DNA from 3 places in the Streptomyces sp. NPDC093094 genome. Region 1 is predicted to be linked to each of the others. Evidence: riboswitches for the same ligand, from Rfam matches in the RefSeq annotation. Region 1 holds a riboswitch; each other region holds the start of a gene.
What was found. Region 1 has a riboswitch for cyclic di-AMP ahead of ACIQGV_RS20840 (transglycosylase SLT domain-containing protein). Riboswitches for the same ligand answer to the same signal wherever they lie in the genome.
Positions count from the first base shown of each region.

Region 2: another riboswitch for cyclic di-AMP. It lies ahead of ACIQGV_RS00450 (M23 family metallopeptidase); the one in region 1 lies ahead of ACIQGV_RS20840 (transglycosylase SLT domain-containing protein).
Region 3: another riboswitch for cyclic di-AMP. It lies ahead of ACIQGV_RS21680 (NlpC/P60 family protein); the one in region 1 lies ahead of ACIQGV_RS20840 (transglycosylase SLT domain-containing protein).

Region 1 is NZ_JBIVOX010000009.1:154,372-156,682, forward strand. It holds gene ACIQGV_RS20835 (HAD family hydrolase) at 1-526, shown strand, start outside; gene ACIQGV_RS20840 (transglycosylase SLT domain-containing protein) at 539-1,009, opposite strand; cyclic di-AMP (ydaO/yuaA leader) riboswitch at 1,015-1,190, opposite strand.
Region 2 is NZ_JBIVOX010000001.1:113,103-115,413, reverse strand. It holds gene ACIQGV_RS00450 (M23 family metallopeptidase) at 165-929, opposite strand; cyclic di-AMP (ydaO/yuaA leader) riboswitch at 942-1,105, opposite strand; gene ACIQGV_RS00445 (M16 family metallopeptidase) at 1,341-2,311, opposite strand, start outside.
Region 3 is NZ_JBIVOX010000009.1:319,320-321,630, forward strand. It holds gene ACIQGV_RS21680 (NlpC/P60 family protein) at 1-851, opposite strand, end outside; cyclic di-AMP (ydaO/yuaA leader) riboswitch at 859-1,024, opposite strand; gene pcrA (DNA helicase PcrA) at 1,255-2,311, shown strand, end outside.

The DNA.
Region 1 (2,311 bases):
GGAGACCGCGCTCGGCAAGATCGAGGCGGAGGTGGGCCAGGTGTACGCGGCCGTGGACCAGGACGGTGTCGACGGGCTGACACTGATCGAGCCCGGGTACACGATGCCGCACCCCACGCTTCCGGCGGTCAGGGTCGAGCGCCGCGACGACCTGTGGTGCGAGCCGATCAGCAAGGTGCTGCTGCGCCACCACACGCTGAGCGACGACGAGCTGGCGGCGGTGGCGCGCGGGGCCGTGGGGTCGCTGGCCACGGTCACCATGTCGGGCCCCGGGACGGTGGAGCTCCAGCCGTGCGGGGTCACCAAGGCGACGGGGCTGGCGCTGGCCGCCCGGCATCTCGGCCTGACCCCCGCGGACACCGTCGCCTTCGGTGACATGCCGAACGACATCCCCATGTTCGACTGGGCCGCGTACGGCGTGGCGATGGCCAACGCTCACCCCGAACTCAAGGCGGTGGCCGACGAGGTCACCCGCTCGAACGAGGACGACGGCATCGCCGTCGTCCTCGAACGCCTCTACGGCTGAGGGCCGGGAGGATCAGTACGCGCCGAAGACGTTGTCGATGGAGCCGTAGCGGTCCGCCGCGTAGTTGCAGGCGGCGGTGATGTTGGCGACCGGGTCGTAGGGGTCGAACGCGGTGCCGGCCACGTGGTAGGCCGCGAAGGTCGGGTCGATGACCTGGAGCAGGCCCTTGGAGGGCGTGCCGGCGGCCGCGTTGGAGTCCCAGTTGTTGATGGCGAGGGGGTTGCCCGAGGACTCGCGCATGACGTTGCGGTAGATGCCGTCGTAGGAGCCCGGGATGCCGTGCTGGGACATGATGTCGAGCGACTGGCGGATCCACCCGTCGAGGGTGTTCGGGTAGACGGTCGCCGAGGCCGCGGCGGCGGGGGCGGCCGAGGCGCCGGTGGCGCCGACGAGCGGCAGGGCGAGCACGGCGGCGCCGACTCCGGCGGCGGCCAGGGCACGGGCGAGGCGGGGACGGCGGTTTGCAGGCGTGTTCGTACGCATGGGGACATTCCTCTCCGGCGCCTGCGAGGTGAGCTGTCGGGTTCGGGCGGAAAGGTGCCCGGCCGTGCCTGAAGAAGGCATGGCTTAACCCCGAGCCGTGCCGTACGTCGTAGCTGGTACGACGTGCGGACCGGCGACTTACCTGGGTCCCCCGCTCCTGCCGCTGCGGTGTTGGTCGGATGCCTTGGGCGGCGGCAGGATTCGGCGTCCACCCGGCTGCCGGAACGTATGCGAGAGCGCATGAGGGAAACAAGTTCAGGATTCGCACAAAGTGCCGATCAAGCATGATCCAGGATCTTTACGGCACTTGATCCTTTATGGCCCTTGAGGCCCAATTGCACGGCAGAGTGGCTTTTTGGGTGTGGGGGGCGTGCCGGTCGCGGAGGGTCTGCGAGGTGAGCCAACTCACCGTCAGTCGCAAGAGTGGCAATTCGGGCATCACGCCCAACTCTGCCTCAAATGGCCGCTCGTGGGATCTGCTTCTCCCGGGCGTGGATCGCGGCGTCCGGGGCGGGCTCGGGACGCCGCGCCGCGGGCCGGTATCCGGACGCCGTGCGTCGCCGGTCACATCACGCACCCCCGGCCGGCTGGATCCTGCCCGCGGTCCGTGCCCCGTTCCCCGGCCGGGGCGCCGTGCGGACGTGCCCCCGGTGTGCCGGCGGGTCCGGCGCTCCGCGGGTGGCCGGTGCGGCGGAACCCTGGAGGGCGTGCGTCATCGGCGTCACGGTCGGTGGGGGGCGGGTGGCGGGCCGCGGTCGGGGCGCCGGCGGGGCCGGGGGCGATCGGGTCGTGCACCCGGCCGGCGGGAAGGCGCTCCGGCGGCCGGAGGGTGCTGTCGCGGCACGGGCCGTACCGGCCGGTCGGGTGGTGCCCGGGGAACGCGGGGCTGTCCGGTGTCGGGGGGGCCCCGGCGCGGCGGGGGGGGGGCGCCCCCCCGGCGCCCCGGGGGGGGGGGGGGGGGGGGGGGGGGGGGGGGGGGGGGGGGGGGGGGGGGGGGGCCGGGGGGGGGGGGGGGGGGGGGGCCCCCCCCCGGCCGCCGGGGGGCCCCCCGACACCGGACGGACAGGGGTGCGCAGGTCCTCGTGAGGCACGTGAGGCGTCTCGCGGGGGAAGGGTGTAAGGATGCGCGGGAGCGTGATCCCGCCGGCCTCGGTGGACCCGGGGTGCCCTGCGGCGCGGCGGCTGTGCGCCGGGTCGGGGCGCGGCGTCGGGTCGGGGTGTGGCGCCGGGGTGCGGGGCGCGGTGCTGACGTGGGGTGCGGCGCCGCTGCGAGGCGCGGATCACTACTTCCTGGTAAGTCGA
Region 2 (2,311 bases), on a different contig from region 1:
AAACGTCGACGATTGACGTGTGTTCCGTGACTCTATTGCAATGAGCCGGAATTTCCGACGGCGGACCGGAATCCATGGATATTTTTTGGACAACCGGCCCCCGCGGGCGACGGAAAACCGAAAGCCCCGGCTCGGGAGCCGGGGCTTCGGGGAAGAACTGTCGCTCAGATGTTCACACCGTGCGAGCGGAGGTAGAAGACCGGGTCGAGGTCCGAGCCGTACTCCTGGGTCGCGCGGGCCTCGAAGTGCAGATGCGCGCCGGTGACGTTGCCGGTGGCGCCGGACAGGCCGATCTGCTGTCCCGGGGTGACCGACTGGCCCACCGCGACCGCGACGGAGGACAGATGGCCGTACTGGGTGTACGTGCCGTCGTGCATCCGGATGACCACCTGGTTGCCGTACGCGCCGCCCCAGCCGGCCTCGACGACGGTGCCCATGCCGACGGACTGGACGACCGTGCCGCTGGAGGCGTGGAAGTCGACGCCGGTGTGGCTGCCGGAGGACCACAGCGTGCCGCCGGTGCGGTAGCCGGTGGACACGTAGGAGCCGGCGATCGGCGACACGAAGGTGTTCAGGCGCTTGCGCTCGGCCTCGCGGGCGGCGCGCTCCTGGGCCTCGCGGGCGGCCTCGGCGCGGGCCTCGGCGCGCTTGACGGCGGCCTCCTCGGCCAGCTGCTCGGCGAGCGCCTCCTCGGCGGCCACCTTCTGCGCGGTGGCCTGGGCGTCGATCTGGTCGGCGACGGTGTCGCCGATGGTGACGACCGGCAGCAGGCCGGTCTGCTCGGGCTCCGGCTCGGCGGCCAGGGCCGGCGCGGCCAGGGTGCCGATGACACCGGTGGTGGTGAGCGCGGCGACACCCGCCGCGCGGACGGTGGAGTGCTGCATCCGGCTGGGACGACGGTGCTTCCCGGTGGCGCGCGTGAACGCCATGAAGTGGCTGGTCCTTTCCTTCCCTCTCGCCTACCGGGTTAGCTGACGGGTTCGGAGCAGGAAGGTCTCCTACGGACCCCCTCGCCTCAGGCGCGGGCATCCGATTCACCCCAGGGACTTCGGTGGGTCCCCGGCTCCCCCGGCTCGCGCCGTGGGGGACTCGGCGATGGCTGTCCGGTGCCGCGGTTGCGGCGCACTGCCTGACGTACAGCCCGCATGACGCTAAGGGGATCATCTTTCGATCCTCAAACCGATCGGGGTTTTTGTAGCGCACGCCACAGGGCAGACAGGCAGCCTCTCCCGCAACCCATCGCCAACTCGGACAAATTCAGATAAACATGGAGCCCTGGTGACGCTCCGGTCACCAGGGCTCCATGCGCGCGTGCTGTCGGCGTACGCCTCCGCTCGGCTCTACTCGGCCGTGACGACGGTGACTTCGCCGATGCCGAGGGCCTCGACGGGCTCCTTGATCTGAGCCGCGTCACCGACGAGGACGGTCACCAGGCGGTCCACCGGGAAGGCGTTGACGACGGCCGCCGTGGCCTCCACCGTGCCGGTGGCGGCGAGCTGCTGATACAGCGTCGCCTGGAAGTCGTCGGGCAGATGCTGCTCGACCTGGTCTGCCAGCGTGCTCGCGACGGCGGCGGCCGTCTCGTACTTCAGCGGCGCCACCCCGACGAGGTTCTGCACGGCCACGTCCCGCTCGGTGTCGGTCAGACCGTCCGCGGCGAGCGTGCGCAGCACCATCCACAGATCCTGCAGCGCCGGACCGGTGTTCGGGGTGTCGACGGAGCCGCTGATGGCGAGCATCGACACGCCCGAGCCGTCGGGCGCGGAACGCAGCACCTGGCCGAACGCCCGCACGCCGTAGGTGTATCCCTTCTCCTCGCGCAGGACGCGGTCCAGGCGGGAGGTGAGGGTGCCGCCCAGGCAGTACGTGCCGAGCACCTGCGCGGGCCACACACGGTCGTGGCGGTCGGACCCGACACGCCCGATCAGCAGCTGCGTCTGGACCGCCCCGGGGCGGTCCACGACGACCACCCGGCCCCTGTCGTCGGCGCTGACCGGCGGCACGGGCCGCGGCGCCGCCTTGGAGCCCGTCCAGGCGCCCAGGGTCTCCCCGAGCAGGGCGTCCAGGTCGACGCCCGTCAGGTCGCCGACGACCACGGCGGTGGCGGTGGCGGGGCGCACATGGCGCTCGTAGAAGGCCCGCACGGCCGCGGAGTCGATCGCGGCGACGGTCTCCTCGGAGCCTTGACGCGGCCGGGACATGCGCACGGAGGCCGGGAACAGCTGCCGGGACAGCTCCTTGGCCGCCCGGCGGCCCGGGTTCGCCATCTCGTGCGGGATCTCGTCGAGCCGGTTGGTCACCAGCCGCTCGA
Region 3 (2,311 bases), 160 kb from region 1:
TTGGTGGAGTAGCCGGAGCCTACGGAGGGGGACGAGGAGCCCGTCGAGCCGGACGTGTCCGTGCCGCCGGTGGACGGGGACGCGTCACCGGTCACGGCCTCCTGCCGCGCCGCCTCCTCGGCGGCCTCCCGCTGCCGCTGCTCCTCCGCCTGCTGGGCGGCCAGCTCGGCGGCCTTGCGGGCGGCCTCCTCGCGCTCGCGTTCCTCGATCGCCGCGAGCCGGGCCTTCTCCTCGGCCGTCAGCCGCGACAGCAGCTCGCGGGCGTCGGCGAGCTTCTTCTGGACGGTGGCCTTCGCCGTCTTCAGGTCGCTCTGCGAGTCGGTGAGCGTCTCGAGGCTCTGCGTGGCCTCGCGGCGCTTCTCCATCGTCGCGGACTGCTCGGTGACGTAGTCGTCGACCGCTTCCTTCTGACGGCCGGTGAGGCGGTCCATCAGCTGGGTCCGGTCGAAGTAGTCCTGCGGGGTGTCGGCGAGCAGGAAGGTCTCCGTGTCGGGCGCGGCGACGCCGGTGCGGTACTGGGCGGCGGCGAAGGAACCGAGCTCCTCGCGCGCCTCGTTCAGCTTCTGGGTGCGCCGGGCCACGTCGTCGAGCAGGGTGTCGACCTGCTTGCGCTGCTTGGAGGTGCGTTCCCTGGCCGAGTTGTACTTCTCGGTCGCCGACTCCGCCTGGCGGTACAGGTCGTCGACCTTCTTCTCGACCTCCTCCAGGCTCGGCCGGTCGTCGTCCGAGGGGCTGGCGTTGGCCGTCTGGGACAGCAGGGCCACGGAGGTGAGGGCCGCCGTGGCCAGGGCGGGGGTCCGTATGCCTGCGACGCGCGTACCAGCGGGACGCGCCTTGCGGTGCGACGCCAAGAGAGGCGACTCCTTCCATCGGCCGCCTACCGGGTTAGCTGTCGGGTTCGGGCGGATGGTTCGGAAGGTTTGCCCTACGGCGCTCCCCTGAGGGAGTGGGCCGATTCACCCCAGGATCGGTGGGTCCCCGGCTCCGCGCCGTGTGGGCGCATCGGACTCGGCGGAGGCCGCGCGGCCCGGCGACGTTCGCCGGTGGGGGTCGTACGGCCTGCCCGGCACCGTAGCCAACTCGTGTGGCCCTTGTGAAGGTTGATGGGCGATATGCCCGATACATTTTCGTGACCTTGTCGTGCACGCGCTTACTGCGCCGCAGGCAGTGTCAGTGGTGCTACGTAGGGTGGCGGCCGGGGAGTTCCCCGGACGGCGGCCGGTTGTCGGCGGCGCCCCCTAGACTCGGAGAGCGATGAGCAGCCTCTTTGACGACAGCTTCCTGGCGGACCTCCAGGCCCCTCGCGGGCACGAGGAGGAGCCTCCGCCGCCGCCCGAGCACGAGCACGCTCCGGAGCCGATCCCGGACGATCTGTTCGGCGGGAAGTTCGACGTGCCCCCGGACCGGGACGAGTACTACCGCGACGGCGCCCCGCGCCCCGCGGTCGACACCGCCGCACTGCTGGAGGGCCTGAACGACAACCAGCGCGCGGCCGTCGTCCACTCCGGCTCCCCGCTGCTCATCGTGGCCGGCGCCGGCTCCGGCAAGACCCGTGTGCTCACCCACCGCATCGCCCACCTGCTGGCCGAGCGGAACGTGCACCCCGGGCAGATTCTCGCGATCACCTTCACCAACAAGGCCGCGGGCGAGATGAAGGAGCGCGTCGAGCAGCTCGTCGGCCCGCGCGCGCACGCGATGTGGGTCATGACCTTCCACAGCGCGTGTGTGCGCATCCTGCGCCGCGAGTCCAAGAAGCTCGGCTTCACGTCGTCCTTCTCGATCTACGACGCCGCCGACTCCAAGCGCCTGATGGCCCTGGTCTGCCGCGACCTGGACCTCGACCCGAAGCGCTTCCCGCCGAAGGCGTTCAGCGCCAAGATCAGCAACCTGAAGAACGAGCTGATCGACGAGGAGGACTTCGCCGCCCGGGCCGCCGACGGCTTCGAGAAGACCCTCGCCCAGGCGTACGCCCTCTACCAGTCGCGGCTGCGTGAGGCGAACGCCCTCGACTTCGACGACCTGATCATGACGACGGTCAATCTGCTGCGTGCCTTCCCGGACGTCGCCGAGCACTACCGCCGCCGCTTCCGCCATGTCATGGTCGACGAGTACCAGGACACCAACCACGCCCAGTACACCCTGGTGCGCGAGCTGGTGGGCACCGGCGCACACTCCGCCGAGGCGCCGTCCGGCGAGTACGGCGTCCCTCCCGCCGAGCTGTGCGTCGTCGGTGACGCCGACCAGTCGATCTACGCCTTCCGCGGCGCGACCATCCGCAACATCCTCCAGTTCGAGGAGGACTACCCGGACG